One region of the Paenibacillus sp. FSL R7-0163 genome, then DNA from elsewhere that is predicted to be linked to it. Evidence: a T-box and tRNA genes for the amino acid it is inferred to sense, from the RefSeq annotation. Region 1 holds a T-box; the other holds one or more tRNA genes.

Region 1 (10,391 bases):
TGATCGTAAATGTTCCGTCACCATTTGAAGTGTACTTCGCATCCTGCGCCTCTTTAAGCATGACCTCTTGTGCTTCCTTCTTCAGCGTGCTTACCGTTCCATCTGCCACCTTATTCACAGCGTTACCAATTTGGTCCATTGTCACACCACTATAGATGAATAGACCTACAACGATAATAATGACAATCGCCCATTTCAACATCGTTTTGACCAAATTAACAACCGCGAACAACAGAACAAGCGCAATAACAATAACTAACCAATTCTCTCTAATAAACTGTGACCACACCTCTGGATCCATCAACCTCACAACACCCCTATCGCCTAGTTTCGTCCTAAGGATTATCTCCTCCATAGACATGACGCCAATATTAATTATTATACATGAATGCCCATCATAATTCATGGTTCCACAGCCAGAGAAAGGTATACCTGCTTACAGGAATTAAAAAAGCGGTATAAGCCCTCTCTGTCCCACGTAAAGTACAAGTAGTTGCTTAAATTTGATCTTCTTAAAATACGCCTTCCTGCATTAACCTTTATTGTAGGTGGCTCTCGGAGGTGTTTCCCTGTGAAAACTGCGCTATGGCTGTACCTGTTTCTTTTTCTGGCGTTTTTTGATTTACATGCACAGTATCCTATTCTAACGCCCTTTGCCATCTCTCTTGGTGCGGGACCCGCCTTTATTGGCTGGATGATGGGCATGTATTCGTTGACCCATCTTCCTGGCAATTTGCTCGCAGGCGTACTCGTCGATCGTAATGGCAGCCGCCGCTACATCGTCTTTAGCCTTGTTACTGCGGGAGCCATTCTATTGCTGCAGGCTCACGCTCAGCTTCCGTGGCATTTGCTGATGCTACGAGCAGCAAGCGGGTTCGCGCTCGCCTTCCTCTCTCCGGCGTGCATGACCTTGCTGGCTTCATTATCATCTGATGCCACTGAGCAGGGGAAATATATGTCCGGACATGGTATCGTTCATACCTTAGCTTCAGTGGTATCCCCAGCAGCGGGTGCCTTTATCGTAGCTAAAGCTGGCTATTCCGGCACCTTCACCACATTGGGATGGCTGCTTATCGCTACAGGAATCATGGCTTTTTTCAGTGTACCGGCGCCTGCCCGGCGTTTAGTACGCCCTGTAAACTCAGCAGCACCTCCTTTAAAAAATCAGGATCTTCCTTCGGTCCCTATATCCGATCCCAATCCAGTTTCCAAACGTTATTATCTGCTGCCTTTTTTCGTTTCTTGTTCACAAGGGGTTCTGTTCTTTGAGCTTCCTCTATCTCAGACCGGAAGTAATAGCATTGTTTCCACAGGTATTCTTTTATCGCTCCTTAGCTTAGGGGCTTTGGTAACACTCAGTTTGTTCTTCCTGAACCGCTTTTCCCCAGGAGGAAGAATAGCCGTGGCCTTGCTAGGAATGGCCCTTTGTTTTTTTGCGCTCGCCTCACTTCACAGCATTCCCGCTTCCGTTATTCTCTTTATGCTGGGTGCAGCCAAAGGAATATTATTTCCTGCAATGGCTTCGCTCTTTATTAGTCTAGGTGGACCAGGACGTATGGGACGCACCTTCTCCATGCAGTCGATAGCCATGTCACTAGGTGCATTCGCAGGGCCTGTGGCCGCAGGACAACTAAGAGACGTTGTTTCGCCTTATTTCATTGCCTTTCTATTGCTGATGGTTGCACTATTACTGCTTCCGCCAAAAAATTCAGCCAAGCTGTCCACCTACTCTTCCAAATGGAATGGGCGGGCCGCATGATTTATTGTTTTTACGACATTTCCCGGGGAATGAAGATTTTCCTGTAGAAACAGTTGTTAAAACTGCTCCTCCTTCGGTAAACTATAATGAGTCTGAAAGTTCAGGCTTCATTTCCGGAGGTGATTGTCAGCAAATGTCCATTACGATTATTGTCGAAGGTAAAAACGATCGCAGCAGATTACGACGCGTGCTGGTACCGGAAGTCGAAATCCTCTGTACCTTTGGTACATTAAATACGCTCAAACTCGAGTCCCTGCGACAAAAAGTAGGAGATGGAGAAGTATATCTTTATATGGATAACGACAGTTCAGGCAAAAAAATACGCGGGATTCTCCGCGATGCCTTTCCCGATGCTGGTCACATCTATACGCGCCGGGGTTATGCCGGAGTGGAGGGCACTCCAGATGAATACAATATTAATCAGCTTGAAAAAGCGGGTCTGGAAGAGTTCATCATTTACCCTGAACCCATCCCTTTTTGATTCGCGATATATTGCCTAAGAAATTAAAAACGCCTTTTTCGTTATCCCTTCAATAAACGGGATTCGAAAAAGGCGTTTCTGTTATGCGGTTATGTTCTATTCACGAGCCAATTCATTCAGCCTATCGGCAAGAAATTCAGGCGTTACGTTATCCGTATCTCCTGCGTCATACAATGCACGGAGACGATTGTCCCGATCAACCAATGCTATGCGATTCGCATGTACGAAATTTTCTTTACTATTCCCTGCAATTAGTACTTTAAAAGAATCAGTTGCCAGTTTACGAATCACTTCCTGATCCCCCCGTAAGAAGTACCAACCCTTATAATCTGCCTGGAAACGGTCCGCAAAGGTCTTAATGGCTTCACGTGTATCATTCCCTGGATCAAAAGAAATGGAGACGAACGCCGTATCTTTTCCAAAGCTGCCCTCGTCGACCAGAATCTTCTGTGTCTGGGATAACAGGAACGTAGTTATAGGACATACATCCGGACATTGCGTGAAAAAAAAGTATACCAGCCGTGCCTTACCTTGTGTATCAGCCAGAGTAATCTGGTCTCCATCCACATTTTCAAGTGAAAAGTCCTGCACTTCTCCGATTACCGGCAGTTTTTCTTTTCCTAAATTCAAAGAATTAACTGCCAGATAACCAGCCATTACCAAAGCAAGCAATAGTAGAATCCAGGTCCATTTATAACGCTTAAAGGTCTGCACGGACAATAATACCCTCCCTCTTCTTAACCGTGAATCGTATTTAATACAAGTACGATCAAACTTACCGTTAGGTAGTTAATGGAGAAGAGGAAGTTCTTCTTCGCCCAGACTTCGTCATCTTTTGCTGCAAAGCCCATCAAGGTTATGATTAACCAAGCCAGGGACAGCGCTGTTGAAATCACCAGATAAAAAATGCCTGCATAATCGTAGGCGTACATTAACACTGGAATAGGCAGTAACAGTGCTACATAAGGAATCATTTGAAACTTCGTACGACGTGTTCCTTTGACTACAGGCAGCAGTGGGAAACCTGCGGCTCTATATTCTTCTTTACGTCTAATCCCGAGCGCCCAGAAATGGGGAGGTTGCCACAGAAACAACATCGCAAACATCAGCCAAGCCCCTAGATCAACTGTTCCCGTAACTGCAACGTAGCCAATTACCGGTGGCATAGCTCCAGAGATCGCACCTACTGAAGTGCTCCATGTTGATGTCCGTTTCAACCAAAGGGTGTATACTACAACGTAAACGAACATCCCTACAATCCCGAACAGACCGGCTAAAACTCCGGAAAAAGCAAACAGCACAATCAAACCCGCAATCCCAAGCCCAATAGCATACAGCAATACGGTTTTGGGTTTCAATCGTCCTGTAGGAAGCCCACGATCGCGCGTTCTTTCCATCTTCATATCCAGATCACGGTCGAAATAGTTATTAAAAACACAGGCCGAAGCCATAACCAGCATTGTACCGAGCAGAGTCAGAACTAATCTGCCGTATTGAACATCCCAACCTGAAGCCAGCCAATATCCTGCAAAGGCAGCGATGAGGTTAGATCGGATAATACCGGGTTTTGTTACGGTAATGAAATCACGCCAACTTGCACCTTCCGGTGGAGATTTTGCAGACATAGCTGCAGAATCGGAAGAAGCTTGAAATGTTATATGATTATCCACACCAAATGATCCTCCTTCTAAACAAACTTCTAACGTTCTAGCCGAAGCACTAAATAGACTTCGCTGTTAACTTTATCATATCAAACCCGAGGAGACTTTGACAGTCATGGCACAGTATGTTCATGAATTTGACAATTACGTGACAATATTTATTTTCAGCCCCTTAATAACCTAAGCCGTATTTGGGTAATTATTAATAATGTACTTCCGAACAACAAAGGAGAACTGACCAATGGACACCGCTACACATTTAGTTATGGGCATAGGGTTAGCCGGACTTTCTTTCGTCGATCCCGTCGTTGCTTCTGACCCTAAACTGGCCGGGGCCGTTATGCTGGCAACGATTTTAGGCTCACAGGCTCCTGATGCCGATACCGCATTACGACTAAAGGACAATGCAATATATATTCGTAATCACCGTGGAATCACACACTCCTTGCCTTTTCTAATTTTGTGGCCCGCTCTGATTGCCCTAGTCTTAGGGCCTCTGTTTGGGTTTACTGATTTGGCAGCTTTAAGCCATGTTGCACTCTGGGGTTTCATAGGTGTAGGCGTGCACGTCTTCTCTGATCTGTTTAACACCTATGGAACTCAGGCGGCCCGTCCATTCACTGAGAAATGGATCGCCTGGAATATCATCCACATTTTCGATCCATTTATTTTTGGCAGCCATATCGCAGCTATTCTGCTCTGGATCACTGGGATTGTTCCGCCTAAACCTTTATTTATTACGCTTTATGCCTGTACCATTCTTTATTATATCTGGAGAACGATTGTTCATGCCCGCCTTACACGAAACATCAAGCTTAAAGATATACACCATACTGCTGGCGAACGTTATATTGTAATCCCTACAATTTCACTTAAACGCTGGAACGTAGTTAAAGTGAAAAAAGACGGCAGTTATGACGTTGGGCAGCTACTGAACAACCGTCTGGAATGGTTCAAACATGCGGTCTGCTCGAATCATCCCGCTGTGGAAATATCCAAGTCGCATCCAGATATTCAGTCCTTTTTATATTTCACCTCTTATGCGGTGGCCGAAGTGGAGGAGCTTCCTTCAGGATATATGGTGCGCTGGGGAGACGTTCGTTATTTACACCGCAAACAATACCCTTTTGTGGCTGTATTAGTTATGGATAACCAATATAAACCTTTAAATACTTATGTAGGCTGGCTTAGCAGCGATAAGCTCGACAAACGATTTTCCATCGACCCTGGTTCTTTACGATGAAACTGTAGACTTACTGAGAGAACTATTCTATAATCACAAAAAATCCCGGAGTATTTATAATACTCCGGGATTCATTTTAGCAGACACGGAAAGGAAGGCTCTTAATGGGTAAAGGACTCTCACTTTGGTTCGCTTGTTCTTCTATTCTTATTCTCACTGCCGCTTCAATCGCGATCAGCTATAGCTTCTGGCTAGCACTTCTGCTTGGTTTTCTCTGCGTATTGAATATTGGCTGGGGATTTATCCTCAAAGCCAGAATTAGACGCAAACAGGAAAGTTTAAGCTCTGATTAGATTAACGAGCTGGCAGAAAGCCCATCCGCTCTTTTACGCCATTCAATGTCTCAGCTGCAACAATACGTGCGCGTTCAGCACCTTCGGCAAGAATATCAGTGATCGCACCTGAACTGCGAATTTCATGATATCTTTGTTGCAAAGGCTCAAGTGTGGACACAACCACTTCCCCAAGATCCTTCTTAAAGCCACCATACATTTGTCCCTCATAACGATCGGCAATTTGCTGGAGGGACATTCCAGAACATTCCGAGTAAATACTCATCAAGTTACTAATCTCTGGCTTATTAGCCGGATCAAAGATAACTTCACGTCCAGAATCAGTCGTTGCGCGGCTGATTTTTTTACGGATCACATCCGGCGAATCCAACAGGGCAATATAGCTGCCTGCATTTGGGCTGCTCTTGCTCATTTTTTTAGTGCCATCATCCAGAGACATAATGCGTGCGCCCACTTCAGGGATATACGGTTCAGGAATCGTAAAGAATTCGCCAAAACGGTTATTAAATCGGCCAGCTAAATCACGGGTCAACTCCAAGTGCTGCTTCTGATCTTCACCTACTGGCACAAGATCCGCATTATAAACAAGAATATCTGCTGCCATTAAAGAAGGATATACGAATAGGCCCGCGCCAACCGAATCCTTACCTGATGATTTATCTTTGAACTGTGTCATACGCTCAAGCTCGCCCATTGCCGTTAGCGTAGTCATGATCCAACCCAATTCCGCATGCTGAGGCACATGGGACTGCATATATACATTCGAACGCACAGGATCAATTCCTGCCGCGATAAAGAGTGCAGCTACAGCTTCAGACTGCTCACGCAGTGCCGCAGGATCTTGAGCAACGGTGATCGCATGCATATCGACAACCATAAAGAAACATTGATGATCGTCTTGCAGCTTCACAAAATTTTTCAGCGCTCCGATATAGTTACCCAAAGTTAGAGAACCGCTCGGTTGTATGCCTGACATTACTTTTTTCAACATAATATAGACCTCCGTTAGATGTGATTTCCAATTTCCGAGAACGCAAAAAAAGCCTCATCCGCAAGGGACGTGAGACCGTGGTGCCACCCTTATTCGCTGCTAAACCTTTGTATAGTCAAAAGGAAACAGCCTTAGTCTTCCGTTAACGGGGAAGATCCGGCCGGTCTACTAGGGTATCTTGCTCCCGTTCAAGCGCGGCGCTCAGGGGTCCATTCATCAAGAGTGTCCTACCGGTTCGCATCAACCACCGGCTTTCTGAAGGTACATTTCCTGCCTACTTGTCCCCGTCATCACATTCTCATCATAATTTAATGCCTTCATCATAGAACCATAAAGAGAAGTTGTCAAATCACTTAACCACTTCCGTATAAATCTGTTATGATAAGGTTATCCATGTTCTATTCGATTACAGTTACGATAAAGGAGCATATCTCATGAAACAGGTGACCAAAGGGCAGTGGGGCGGTTATGATACTTATATTTTGCACAGCCGCGAACTGGAAGTCACGCTTTTGCCGCGACTAGGAAACAACGTGATTTCATTGTTTGATGTAAAGGAACAACGGGAAATTCTGCGGCGGCCTGATGAAAGCGATCAAGCTTTCTTTATGCAAAAACCTTACCATTTTGGCATCCCGCTCTTAATTCCACCCGGAAGAATTCGTAAAGGAAAATTTCAATTCGAGGGTACAAGTTATCAATTTGACCAGAATACCGCTGGTGACAATCATATCCATGGTCTACACCGGACTCAATCCTGGTGTGTCAGCGATATTGAAGAAGACGAGGACGGTTGTGCAGTCACTACTGAATTCCTTACTGAAGATGATCCACACTGGATGGAGCAATTTCCCATTCCACTCAAATTCGAAATGACATTCAGGCTTCAGGATGCCCGGCTCAGCCAGACTTTAAAGGTTACAAATCTCGGCGATCATCGTATTCCCTTTGGGATCGGTTATCACACCTGGTTTATGATCGATGGAGAACCTGAACGCTGGAATCTCAAATTGCCCGTAAACAGCATTTATGAACTAAACGATGAATTGCTCCCTAGCGGCAATCTAATTCCACTCGGTGATCTAGATTCTCTAAATTCTGGAATTAACCTACAGGGAACTAATTTTGATACCGCTCTGCGTATTGGTGACAAGCAGCCCGTAGAAGCATTGTTATTACGCGATGATGGTTATGGTCTTCGTTATACGGCCGACGAGAATCTTTTTCGCCACTGGGTCCTGTATACCAAAGGACCAGCCGATCAATTTCTGTGCATCGAACCTTATACCTGGCTCCCGGATGCTCCTAACGTTTCCGACGATCCTTCCTTCACTGGCTTGCTGAAGGTAGAACCAGGTCAAAGCCTTGAGCTGTCCACTATGCTGGAAATGATCTATCCCGAGAATTAAAGCAGATATACATTATATCGGTCTTCCCTTGCGTTTACGTAAGAGAAGGCCGATTTTTTGTGCGAGCTTAGTTATTTAGGCTTTCCTACCCTTACTTTTAATCGACTAATAATTACCATCCTTAAAACCTTTCGATAGCATGCATGAATTAGCCTCTTAGCGCTCATACTATCTTCACAACGGGCGAAGGAGGTGACACACATGGGTCAAGCAGGTCAAGGTCGTAGCAGCCGTTCCAATAACCTTGTAGTTCCTCAAGCAAATGCAGCGTTGCAACAATTGAAATATGAAGCAGCACAAGAGCTTGGAGTAACGATCCCAGCTGACGGTTATTACGGGAACTACACTTCCCGCGAAACTGGTTCTTTGGGAGGTTACATCACTAAACGTCTAGTACAACTGGCAGAACAACAACTGTCCGGTCGTCAGTAACATCGTTATCTTAAGTGTTTTATCCGGCTGAGGTCTTAAAAAGCCCATTGCCGACTAGCTTTCAAACCTCTCACACTTCTTCCAGAAGCTGTGGGAGGTTTTTCTAATTTATACCCTATAATCCGAGCTGCATGCAATCTTTATGTAAAACGTTTAACTTAAAAATTGATCAGCACTCTCGGCGTAAGCATTACGGGGAGATCGAATCATCAGATTTGCCATATTATAATTGGACTCCAGCGTAGCATCTACGATTAGCTTCCCCTGTCTTATAGCGAATTCATAGCTGATCTCACCATGAGTCCAGCGCCGTTTGTATTTCAGACTCTCCAGTGCCATTAGACGAAAAGAAGACTGCTGACTCTCCGTTATTCCTTCCTTTACTTCTGTGAATCCACCACCCCGACCGGCTAGAGGGTGATGACGTATGCCGAATTTGCCAATGGTATTATTTCGTATTTGCACAAATACCGTACCGGAAGATAGTCCCGATAATTCCTCTTGCAGTTCCCTAAACACCAAATCCATCTGTCTTGCTAAGGATAGCTGTTCTGTCTTAAGCATATCTTTCCTCCTAAAAGTTTTGTGAGCTTAGCTTCTTCGAGTTCACTTCGTCTTTTATAAATCGAACCCTAAATATTTAGGCTAAGGATCCGTCGCTACTGCGGGGAATGTTTGGACTTCCAGCCGCTGTTGTCTCCAAATTTCTTGAATTCTTACGCGTACAGCGGGTGAAATTCGGAGACAAAGGCGGTCGCTCCCGCTCTTACAGTTCCAAAATTCCCCTCCGCCACTCCTTCCCCTTTTCCCAAGTTTCTGGTTCGATTTATATTGTTTGTGAGCTTAGCTACTTCGAGTTTACTTCGTACAAATCGGCTTAGTATGCGCTTACTTAAGCTTTTTGAGCTAAGCTCATTAGTCTTCCTTGCAAGCCTTATATAAGGCTCAAGGCTCATTATAGACCCCTTAAATACGCCAAACAACATTATTCTACAAAATTGGGTTATTATCCCTAGTAATGCGCAAAATTCATAGATCATTCGTATATTAATTTTTATAAAACGGGAGTTTTCGACATTTAACCATTAAAAAAAGACCCCTTAACCGGGGTCTTTGCGTGTTCACACTGAAATTCCGTTATTTTTAGCGCACTGAAATTTGTCTTATTTTAGACATTTCATGCTAAATGCTCAGTCATCTCCAAGAACTCGTTGATATCAGCCACGATCAAATCTGTAGCCCCTTGCCAGAAATCTGGCTTAGTCAGATCCACACCCAAATGTTTGAGCACCAAATCCTCCAATGTCATCACGCCGGTATCCTGCAACAAGCTATCATATTTGTCTGCAAAGGAAGCTCCCTCTTGTAATGCCAGACGATATAAGCCTGTACTGAACATATAACCAACAGTGTACGGGAAATTATAGAAAGGTACATCTGTGATATAGAAATGCAGCTTCGACGCCCAGAAGTGAGGATGGTATTCAGAAAGCACACCACAGAAAGCTTCTTTCTGTGCTTCCACCATCAGAGCAGACAGTTCCTCAGCATTTACAAGGCCTTCCTTACGTTTTTCATAAAAGCGAGTCTCGAACAAGAATCGAGCGTGAATGTTCATAAAGAATGCCACACTGTTCTGTATCTTCGTTTCAAGCAGTGCCAGCTTCTCCTCTGCATTGCCCGCAGCTTTAACCTGAGCATCAGATACAATCACTTCTGCAAAGGTTGAAGCGGTCTCTGCAACGTTCATTGCATAATTCTGATTAAATACAGGTTGATCATCAAGCAAGTAGGAATGATAGGCATGTCCCAGCTCATGGGCCAATGTTGAAACATTGGAAGGTGTGCCGCTGTAAGTCATGAATATCCGTGATTCTTTGCTCTCAGGGAAGGAAGTACAGAATCCACCAGGACGTTTGCCATTACGATCCTCAACCTCGATCCAGTTATTATCAAAGGCACGCTCTGCAAACTCAGCCATCTTAGGACTAAATTTACGGAACTGTGTGACGATATCCTTCGCAGCTTGATCATAAGGGATTTTGCCGGAGGATTTGCCTACAGGAGCTTCGACATCGACCCATGAGAGGGAATCCAACCCCAGCAGCTTGGCTTTGCGCTG
Region 2 (10,391 bases), 190 kb from region 1:
AAGGCCCAAGCGACTGTTTAGCAAAAACACAGGTCTGTGCGAAGCCGCAAGGCGAAGTATACGGGCTGACGCCTGCCCGGTGCTGGAAGGTTAAGGGGAGTGGTTAGGGGTAACCCGAAGCTATGAACCGAAGCCCCAGTAAACGGCGGCCGTAACTATAACGGTCCTAAGGTAGCGAAATTCCTTGTCAGGTAAATTCTGACCCGCACGAATGGCGTAACGACTTGGGCGCTGTCTCAACGAGAGATCCGGTGAAATTTTAATACCTGTGAAGATGCAGGTTACCCGCGACAAGACGGAAAGACCCCATGGAGCTTTACTGCAGCTTGATATTGAATTTGGGTACGATCTGTACAGGATAGGTGGGAGCCGTAGAAATCGGAGCGCAAGCTTCGGTGGAGGCGCCGTTGGGATACCACCCTGATCGTATCTAGGTTCTAACCTAGTACCCTTATCGGGTACGGGGACCGTGTCAGGCGGGCAGTTTGACTGGGGCGGTCGCCTCCTAAAGAGTAACGGAGGCGTTCCAAGGTTCCCTCAGAATGGTTGGAAATCATTCGCAGAGTGCAAAGGCATAAGGGAGCTTGACTGCGAGACCTACAAGTCGAGCAGGGACGAAAGTCGGACTTAGTGATCCGGTGGTACCGCATGGAAGGGCCATCGCTCAACGGATAAAAGCTACCCTGGGGATAACAGGCTTATCTCCCCCAAGAGTCCACATCGACGGGGAGGTTTGGCACCTCGATGTCGGCTCATCGCATCCTGGGGCTGAAGTAGGTCCCAAGGGTTGGGCTGTTCGCCCATTAAAGCGGTACGCGAGCTGGGTTCAGAACGTCGTGAGACAGTTCGGTCCCTATCTGTCGTGGGCGCAGGAAATTTGAGAGGAGCTGTCCTTAGTACGAGAGGACCGGGATGGACGTACCGCTGGTGCACCAGTTGTTCCGCCAGGAGCATGGCTGGGTAGCTACGTACGGACGGGATAAGCGCTGAAAGCATCTAAGCGTGAAGCCCCCCTCAAGATGAGATTTCCCAATTAGTAAGACCCCTTGAAGACGACGAGGTAGATAGGTTGGAGGTGGAAGTGCAGCAATGCATGGAGCTGACCAATACTAATCGGTCGAGGGCTTATCCTATACTTAGAATGCAAATTCGTTTCGGATTCAGTTTTCAGGCATCAAGCCTGGTATGAATATTCCCTGATAGCTCAGTTGGTAGAGCACTCGACTGTTAATCGAGTTGTCACAGGTTCGAGTCCTGTTCGGGGAGCCATATGGAGAGGTGTCCGAGTTTGGCCGAAGGAGCACGATTGGAAATCGTGTAGGCGCCACAAGCGTCTCGAGGGTTCGAATCCCTCTCTCTCCGCCACAAATTTTTAATTAGTATGGCCCGTTGGTCAAGGGGTTAAGACACCTCCCTTTCACGGAGGTAACATGGGTTCGAATCCCATACGGGTCACCAAATTTTCACTTGATTTATCCTAGTGGACTTTGGTACAATAACAATTGTTGTTTATGGAGGCTTAGCTCAGCTGGGAGAGCATCTGCCTTACAAGCAGAGGGTCGGGGGTTCGATCCCCTCAGCCTCCACCATAACATATTTTTACTGACGCGGGGTGGAGCAGCCCGGTAGCTCGTCGGGCTCATAACCCGAAGGCCGCAGGTTCAAATCCTGCCCCCGCAACCAATTAACTTAAGCAATTATATCTTTTGGAACCGTGGTGTAGTTGGCCTAACATGCCTGCCTGTCACGCAGGAGATCGCGGGTTCGAATCCCGTCGGTTCCGCCACTTTCATCATGGCTCGGTAGCTCAGTCGGTAGAGCAGAGGACTGAAAATCCTCGTGTCGGCGGTTCGATTCCGTCCCGAGCCACCATTTATTATCACAAAAGAATGAGTGCCATGCCGGTGTAGCTCAATTGGTAGAGCAACTGACTTGTAATCAGTAGGTTGGGGGTTCAAGTCCTCTCGCCGGCACCATCCTTGGAGGATTAGCGAAGTGGCCAAACGCATCAGACTGTAAATCTGCTCACGTAAGTGTTCGGTGGTTCGAATCCATCATCCTCCACCAGTTTTTAGGGGCATAGTTTAAAGGTAGAACAACGGTCTCCAAAACCGTTGGTGTGGGTTCAATTCCTGCTGCCCCTGCCAAGTTCTTTCTAAAGTTTAATATGGCGGCCGTGGCGAAGGGGTTAACGCACCGGATTGTGGTTCCGGCATTCGTGGGTTCGAGACCCATCGGCCGCCCCATTTACTTTAAAATGAATAATGGCAACAATATCAACTTAATATGGCGACTGTGGCGAAGGGGTTAACGCACCGGATTGTGGTTCCGGCATTCGTGGGTTCGAGACCCATCAGTCGCCCCATTTTACTTTAAAATGTTATTGGGGATTAGCCAAGCGGTAAGGCAACGGACTTTGACTCCGTCACTCATAGGTTCGAATCCTATATCCCCAGCCATTTTATGCGGACGTGGCTCAGCGGTAGAGCATCGCCTTGCCAAGGCGAGGGTCGCGGGTTCGATTCCCGTCGTCCGCTCCAAAATTTACATGGCGCCATAGCCAAGTGGTAAGGCAAAGCTCTGCAAAAGCTTTATCCCCAGTTCAAATCTGGGTGGCGCCTCCATTTAGTTCATATGTGCCGGCGTGGCGGAATGGCAGACGCGCTCGACTCAAAATCGAGTGGGAAACCGTGGAGGTTCGAGTCCTCTCGCCGGTATCTTAAAAGGGTTAGTAAGATTGCTTTTATAAGCAATCTTACTAACCTTTTTTCTTTATGTTCTTAGTTTTACAGGATTAAGCCGTTGAATAGAGGAGTTTCTCTATTTCAACGGCTTTTTTTAATCTGATTAGTGATTAACCTGATTGATTATTAATGCGGAATGCTCGCGGGGTATGACCTATTTCTCGTTTAAACATATTGCAGAATTGGGCATCGTTCACAAAACCTGCAGCAGCAGATACTTCAGAGATTTGCATCTGAGTATGACGTAATAGAGATTTTGCATACTCCAGGCGTTTTAACAGCAAATACCGCAGGGGTGAGGACCCGAAACGTTCTTTAAATAGATGGCGAAAACGATCGTAGCTATATCCGGACATTTCTGATAGTGTTTCGACGGACAATTTATGGCGATAATGCTCATTCATATAATTAAGGACATATTGTACTCGATCTTCTGATGGGGATTGATATCCAGAGGCACTAAGAAGCCTCATAAGATGGACGGTAATCTCGCTCATTTGTAGGTTTAGAAGCTCAGAGAATCCGTCTTGCTTACGTGTAAACTCTGCTTTCATTCGCAGCAGGATTTGAAGAACGGTCTGATCTTTATCATCTTCATATACGCCGAGCAGATTACTCATATTAGGGTGTTCCGAGTGGAAGCCTACAAATAATACATTTGCATCCTCACGGTGGTGCTCGTCATGTTTATGATTGGGTGGCACAAGCGCGAAAGAAGAGGAGCGAAAATGGTAACTTCGTGGGCCAACATTGGTTGTCCCTACCCCCTGTAAATAATAGACCAGTTCGTAGCATTCATGCTGGTGTGGAGGGATATAAGTATTTAGCTCATGTGTGGCACTTACAATATATAGAACACGATCCATGATGATCCTCCAATACTTATGTTTTAGCCGAATCGTACAAAACTATGACCGAAATCATATAATTATTTTTAATAATATTTGTTATGATCGTATCAATAAATCCGAAAGTTCGCAACCTGACTGGCCATCTCGTTCGGAAATAAAGCGGATTATTAATAATAATGGTATTTTTATTGCTATTTTTGAGCCTAAACGTTAAATTTATTACTTTTAATGATACTTTATTTGGAAAAAAGAGAATTTCCATTTGAACCGTGAATTATACAATGGGTGAAGATGGGGATTCTGCCGGATTACTAACCAACTAAAATTAGGGGTGGAATAGAGTAATGAATAAAAAAGTTCTTTCTTTGTTGTTATTAATGGTGATGGTTCTGGTCACAGCATGTGGGAATAACACGTCCAATAACGGTTCTTCTGCGAATACTGGATCAAACGCTGCTGAGGGTGGAGAAAAAGGTTCAGGGGATAAACTCAAGGTTGTATTGCTGATTCCGGGGACACTTGGGGATAAATCATTTTTTGATTCCGCTAATAACGGCTTGCAAAAGGTTAAGAATGAACTAGGTGCAGTAACAAAGGTTGTTGAAATGGGCGTTGATAAAACGAAATGGGAGCCTACATTTAACGATATCGCTTCCGAGGATTGGGATGTAATTATTTCTGGCGGTTCTGAAATTACAGAGATGTTTAATGCAACGGCAGAATTGTATCCAGACAAAAAATTCATTAATTATGATACCGACATCGATGAAGCACCAGATAACATGTACAACATGTCTTATGCGACAAATGAAGTATCTTTCTTGGCAGGTGCCGTAGCAGCATTAGCTACACAATCGGATATGCCGAATGCTACCCCTGAGAATGTGATTGGGTTTGTGGGCGGTATGGATATTCCGGGGATTAATGCTTTCTTGGTCGGCTACATTCAAGGTGCTCAGTATGTTGATCCTGATGTAAAAGTGGCTGTGTCGTACGCTGGTGATTTTGTTAACCCGGCAAAAGGTAAGGAACTTTCTCTAATTCAATATAACTCCGGCGTGGATGTTATTTTTAACGTGGCTGGGGGTACAGGTCTTGGGATCTTTGACGCAGCTAAAGAAAAGAAAAAATATGCAATCGGTGTAGACTCCGATCAGGCAATGTTGATTAACGATACGGATAGTGAAAAAGCAAATCTAATCGTTACTTCATCTATTAAAAAGATTGATACGGCTATTCTAGGTGCAGTGAAGAGATTGCAAGAGGGAACGCTAGAAATGGGCAAACGTGATGTGTTGAGCTTTGTAGATGATGGTGTAGGTATTGCTGAGAATGATATTTATAAAAATGTATTCCCGGCTGATCTTCAGGCCAAGGTTGAAGAAGTGAAGCAAAAGCTGATCAATAAAGAAATTAAAGTGGATAATGCGATGGGGATGGAAACCGCAGAGGTAGAAGCTATTCGTAACGCAGTTAAGCCTTAAGCTTTAAATCTTAAGATCAGCTCTATAGTGATAAACCTACAGTTGGAGATTCTTCTAGTCAGGGGAATTCCAGCTGTATATTTTTGCAGACCTCCAAGTTGAAAGGCGTTGAGACCTATGTACAAAGCTCTGCTGGAAATGCGGGGAATTACCAAGGTATATCCCAATGGCGTCGTTGCAAATAAAGACGTGCATTTTTCTTTACGTGAGGGAGAAATACATGCGATTGCAGGTGAGAACGGTGCTGGTAAATCGACTTTAATGAAGATTATGTTCGGCATGGAAGAGCCAAGTGAAGGCGAGATCTATATCAAGGGTGAAAAAGTAAAGCTGCAATCCGCTCAGGACGCCATTGATAGAGGCATCGGCATGGTCCATCAGCATTTCATGTTGGTACCTTCTTTTACGGTGGCAGAGAATATGGTGCTGGGTATGGAGCCGCGCAGAGGAGTTGGCATTAATTATGCCGAGGCTGTGCGCATGACGGAAGAGACCGCAAGGAAATACAATCTGGCCGTGGATCCTAAAGCAAAAGTAGAGGATCTTACAGTTGGGATGAAGCAAAAGGTTGAGATTCTTAAGGCGCTGCTGCGTGGTGCGAAAATTCTGGTGCTTGATGAGCCGACTGCGGTGTTGACTCCACAGGAAACAGAGGAATTGTTCCGCGAGCTTAAGCAATTAAGGGAACAGGGTCATACGATAGTTTTTATTTCGCACAAATTAAAGGAAGTCAAAGCGATTTGCGACAGAATTACGATTATGCGCAGCGGCCGTAGTGAAGGTGTTTTTCAAACACAGGATGTGACAGAACAGGAAATCTCGCGACTAATGGTCGGCAGAGACGTCGTGCTGAAATATGACAAAGAGATTCTGGCTGTTAGTGAGCCAGTACTAACGGTGCAGGGACTCAGTGTGAATGATGCAGATGGCAAAGCATTATTGTCGGATATCAATTTTGCGGTACGTGGTGGGCAGATCGTTGGGATTGCTGGTGTAGAAGGCAACGGGCAGACACAGCTCATTGAAGCTCTTACAGGTAGCTTGAGAGGTGTCTCAAGTCAGGGCTCTGTACTAGTGAAGGGAAAGGATATCCGTGAATCGGATATTTTGGATATTCGTAAGCTAGGCGTTTCCTATATACCGGAGGATCGGATGCGGCAAGGGATCGCTAGTGAGGCAAGTATAGCTGATAATCTGCTATCTACTCAGTATCGTACAAAAGCAATGAATAAAGGTCTTTTTTTGAATGGCTCACGAATTGCCAAGCTAGCAGTATCCCTTGTAGAGGAATTTAAAGTCCGCTGTTCAGGACCTTCTCAGCCCATAGGAATGTTGTCAGGTGGTAACATGCAGAAGGTAGTCGTAGCTAGAGAGTGTTCGACTGAACCGCAGCTGCTTATTGCAGAACAGCCGACACGGGGTGTGGATATAGGCGCAGCCCAGTTCATACATCAAAAGTTGTTGGAATTACGATCAGACGATTGCGCGATTTTGTTAGTGTCGGCAGATTTGAATGAGATCTTGGAGATCAGCGATAGTCTGTTAGTAATGTACGAGGGTAAGATTGTTGCCTTTTTCGAGGAGCCATCTAAGGTTAGTGAGGAAGAATTAGGTCTTTATATGCTGGGGATTCATCGACAGGACGAGGAGCACATCGGGAGGGCCGTAAATCATGTTTAAAGTTAAATATTTTGAGTACATTCGGACATCGGCGGTAATCGTTATTGCACTCGCTATTGCTTTTCTGATCATCTCTTTGGTCAGTAATCAGCCTGTGAAGACGATTGGTATATTCCTATTAGAGCCGTTATCCAGTAAAGGTCATATTGGTAATGTGATTGAGATGGCGATTCCGCTCATGTTCACTGGGTTGGCAGTATCCTTGTTGTTTCGAGCAAATATGTTCAACCTGGGAGCTGAAGGGATTTTCTATTTCTCCGGTGTTGTAACTTCCGTATTGGCTATTCATTTAACGTTGGACGGCTGGCTGCATCCGATGGTAGCTATTGCTGCAGGTTCAATTGTAGGAGCGTTGCTCTCGGCAATACCTGGTATTCTGAAGGCAAAATGGAATGCTAATGAGTTGGTTACATCCTTAATGTTCAATAATATTTTGTTCGGAGTAGGGCTATACCTACTGAACTATCATCTACGTGATGCTAAAGCTTTTGCCAATGTATCCTACAAATTCGAGAAAACGGCACTGCTGAGTAAAATGGTCTCGGGCACCCGTATTCATATCGGTCTTATTATCGTTATCGTGCTTATTATTGCAGCTCATCTATTCCTATACAAAACGAAATGGGGATATGAGCTGCGCATGACAGGCATCAACCGGGACTTTGCCCGTTATTCCGGTATGAAGACAGCCAAGGTTATTATTCTCGTTCACTTGATTGCAGGTTTTATCGCAGGTATGGGGGGTTCCGTAGAAGTGCTGGGGATGTATAACCGTTTCCAATGGACGTCACTGCCTGGTTATGGTTTGGATGGTGCCCTTGTAGCGATGTTAGCCAAAAATAATCCGCTGTCCGTAATCGGCTCTGCATTGTTCCTAGCGTACATTCGAATTGGGGCTGACATGATGGCGCGTCTGTCTGACGTACCTTCAGAGATGATCTCAATTATACAGGCAATTATCATTCTTCTGATTTCGGCTGAGCAATTTCTGAAGTTCTGGAAAAATCGGATGCTCTTGAAGGAGGCGAAGGAAGCGTGAATAGTTTGTTTGATGTAATTTTTACAACTGACTTTGCGTTCTCTGTCCTTCGCGTGACGACTCCGATTCTGTTCGCCGCGCTCGGCGCACTCATCTCCAACCGTGCAGGGATCATTAACATTGGGATGGAGGGCATCATGCTTGTTGCCGCTTTAGCGGGTGTCATCATAAGCAGCTATACGCATAGCGCGTGGGTAGGTCTGCTTGGGGCGGTGCTGTCTGGAACATTGATCGCTGGAATATTAGCTTTTTTCACCCTGAAATTCAAAACACATATCATTCTCGGGGGTGTGGCCATTAATATGTTCGCTTCGGGAGGAACTGTGTTTATCCTCTATCTGCTTAGTGGCGACAAGGGTTCTTCCACTTCTCTGGCGAGTAAAGTTTTGCCTAGTGTCCAGATTCCTTTGTTGAAGGATATCCCGGTGCTTGGACCTATTTTATCGGGGCATCACATTCTGACGTATGTTTCTATATTGGCTGTGTTTGTTGTCTGCTATCTATTAAATCGTACACCGCTTGGACTGCGCATTCGTTCAGTGGGCGAAAATCCACATGCGGCTCAATCCGTGGGTGTAAGTGTTGTGAAAATACAGTATATGGCTTTGCTGCTTAGCGGATTTTTTGCCGGTTTAGGCGGTGCTTATATGTCGATGGGTTATTTGTCACTGTTTACCCGCGATATGATCGCTGGCCGGGGCTGGATTGCCATTGCCGCTGAGTCGATGGGAAGAAGTACGACCGTAGGCACGGCGTTGACCTCTTTATTATTTGGTACTGCAGATGCATTGTCGAATGCTCTACAGGTGTTGAAGATTCCTGCGGAGCTAATCGCTACTCTTCCTTATGTAGCCACAGTAATTGGACTTGTGATCTACGCAGTATCTGAGACACGAAAAAAGAATAAAAAACTTAAAAGCCCGCTAGTTAAATAGCGATTGAAATGATTGATACACAGACAAGGAGTGAGTAACTATGCCAACACCTATTATTATTGACTGCGATCCAGGGCATGATGACGCAATAGCGATACTGCTTGCCATAGCAAATTCGGAGAAGTTAGATCTGCGCGGGATTACAACGGTTGGTGGAAACCAAATTTTAGATAAAATCACGGAAAACGCCCTGAAGGTGATCAGCTTCGTGAATGCTGACATTCCTGTAGCTAAGGGGGCTGCTGGCCCACTGTTCGGCAAGCTTGTTACAGGTGAGGAAGCGCATGGTGAATCGGGCATGGATGGGCCGCTTTTGCCCCCAAGTAAATTCCGCCCTGTAGAACAGGGTGCTGTGGAGTTTATGCTGGATATCATTCGTTCTTCAGAGGAGAAGATTACGCTTGTGCCGATGGCTCCTTTAACAAATATTGCACTGCTAATCACGGCTTATCCAGAGATTAAAGACAGAATTGAAAAAATCTCACTGATGGGCGGAGGTATCTCTTATGGGAATGTCACCTCTACTGCGGAGTTTAATATCTATGTAGATCCTGAAGCAGCCCGTATTGTGTTTGAGTCGGGGATTCCGATCACAATGAGTGGTCTGGATGTGACCGATAAGGCTGCTATTTTTGAAGATGAGATTCTAGCATTGAAAGAGCGGGGACCAGTGTCTACAATGGTCGGAGAATTGCTGGATTTCTATTCGATTTACGGTAAAAAAATGGGCTATGTCGGTAGTGCGCTGCATGATCCATGTGCTGTTGCCTGGCTGCTGCATCCGGAACTATTTGAATCTGAGCATCTATATGTAACGGTGGAGACAGAAGGCAAGCTGACGCGGGGAATGACAGTTGCAGACAGACGGAAGAAGACGGACCGTCCAGCGAATGTGCAAGTATTGGTGGGAGTTGACCGGGAAGCATTTATGAGGCTGATCTTTGATTCACTGGAAAAGCTTGATCAAGAGCTGCTGCTAGCGGCTGAAGGGAAGTAGCTTATGGCAGGATGGGAGAGACTTCAAGAGACCGTGCAGTTTGAAATCGCTCAGCGTGGAGAAGAAGGTTGCGAGATTGATGGGTTCGCGGATAAGCTAGCGGCTGCTGGTGCCGATGAGCTCAAGCTGATGCAGGTATACAATGAGCTAATGGAGCTTACGATCAGTGAGGATTTTCCGTATCAAGAGCCATCCTCTCTGGAGGAGATTCGTCATCTACGTCCAGAAGGCCCACGTAAGCTTGAGGCGGACTGGAGTGAGGCGGAATGGAGAGAGAAGTTCTATGGAGCCTGGCTCGGTAGAAGTGTCGGCTGCGCACTTGGGAAACCGCTGGAGTATTGGGACTATCTCTATGGGAAAGATGGCCGTCCGGGCTGGGAGAATATTGAGCTATGGTTTCAGGGTGCGGACGCCTGGCCTATTACTTGCTACACACCTGGGCATTCACGGGCAGAGGCTGAATATGGTCTTGGCTTAAGCGAATGGACACATGCCAGTACCCGCGAGACGATCAAGTATATGGAAAGCGATGACGATATTCGTTACACTGTCCTGGGTCTTATGCTGCTGGAACAGAAAGGTCTGAACTGGGATTCTTGGGATATCGGAAAGCTGTGGCATACACATTTAACATATAGTCAGGTGTGCACGGCGGAGACAC

Evidence for each region. The T-box of region 1 lies ahead of trpS (tryptophan--tRNA ligase). A T-box ahead of a tRNA ligase gene usually reads a tRNA of that ligase, here a tRNA-Trp.
Region 2: it has a tRNA-Trp gene. The T-box ahead of trpS (tryptophan--tRNA ligase) is inferred to sense a tRNA for this amino acid. The anticodon was not compared.

What each region holds. Positions count from the first base shown of each region.
Region 1 is NZ_CP150224.1:398,556-408,946, reverse strand. It holds gene NST45_RS01740 (hypothetical protein) at 1-301, opposite strand, end outside; gene NST45_RS01735 (MFS transporter) at 572-1,759, shown strand; gene NST45_RS01730 (DNA primase) at 1,893-2,240, shown strand; gene NST45_RS01725 (SCO family protein) at 2,337-2,954, opposite strand; gene cyoE (heme o synthase) at 2,978-3,910, opposite strand; gene NST45_RS01715 (metal-dependent hydrolase) at 4,143-5,144, shown strand; gene NST45_RS01710 (hypothetical protein) at 5,249-5,437, shown strand; gene trpS (tryptophan--tRNA ligase) at 5,439-6,425, opposite strand; T-box leader at 6,489-6,728, opposite strand; gene NST45_RS01700 (aldose 1-epimerase) at 6,863-7,837, shown strand; gene NST45_RS01695 (alpha/beta-type small acid-soluble spore protein) at 8,039-8,269, shown strand; gene NST45_RS01690 (hypothetical protein) at 8,423-8,833, opposite strand; gene NST45_RS01685 (M3 family oligoendopeptidase) at 9,447-10,391, opposite strand, start outside.
Region 2 is NZ_CP150224.1:203,709-214,099, forward strand. It holds rRNA gene NST45_RS00865 (23S ribosomal RNA) at 1-1,133, shown strand, start outside; tRNA gene NST45_RS00870 (tRNA-Asn) at 1,194-1,269, shown strand; tRNA gene NST45_RS00875 (tRNA-Ser) at 1,273-1,365, shown strand; tRNA gene NST45_RS00880 (tRNA-Glu) at 1,384-1,458, shown strand; tRNA gene NST45_RS00885 (tRNA-Val) at 1,514-1,589, shown strand; tRNA gene NST45_RS00890 (tRNA-Met) at 1,607-1,683, shown strand; tRNA gene NST45_RS00895 (tRNA-Asp) at 1,709-1,786, shown strand; tRNA gene NST45_RS00900 (tRNA-Phe) at 1,797-1,872, shown strand; tRNA gene NST45_RS00905 (tRNA-Thr) at 1,901-1,976, shown strand; tRNA gene NST45_RS00910 (tRNA-Tyr) at 1,982-2,067, shown strand; tRNA gene NST45_RS00915 (tRNA-Trp) at 2,074-2,147, shown strand; tRNA gene NST45_RS00920 (tRNA-His) at 2,171-2,246, shown strand; tRNA gene NST45_RS00925 (tRNA-His) at 2,290-2,365, shown strand; tRNA gene NST45_RS00930 (tRNA-Gln) at 2,385-2,459, shown strand; tRNA gene NST45_RS00935 (tRNA-Gly) at 2,466-2,540, shown strand; tRNA gene NST45_RS00940 (tRNA-Cys) at 2,551-2,624, shown strand; tRNA gene NST45_RS00945 (tRNA-Leu) at 2,639-2,717, shown strand; gene NST45_RS00950 (AraC family transcriptional regulator) at 2,855-3,610, opposite strand; gene NST45_RS00955 (BMP family ABC transporter substrate-binding protein) at 3,940-5,079, shown strand; gene NST45_RS00960 (ABC transporter ATP-binding protein) at 5,197-6,759, shown strand; gene NST45_RS00965 (ABC transporter permease) at 6,752-7,798, shown strand; gene NST45_RS00970 (ABC transporter permease) at 7,795-8,733, shown strand; gene NST45_RS00975 (nucleoside hydrolase) at 8,774-9,730, shown strand; gene NST45_RS00980 (ADP-ribosylglycohydrolase family protein) at 9,734-10,391, shown strand, end outside.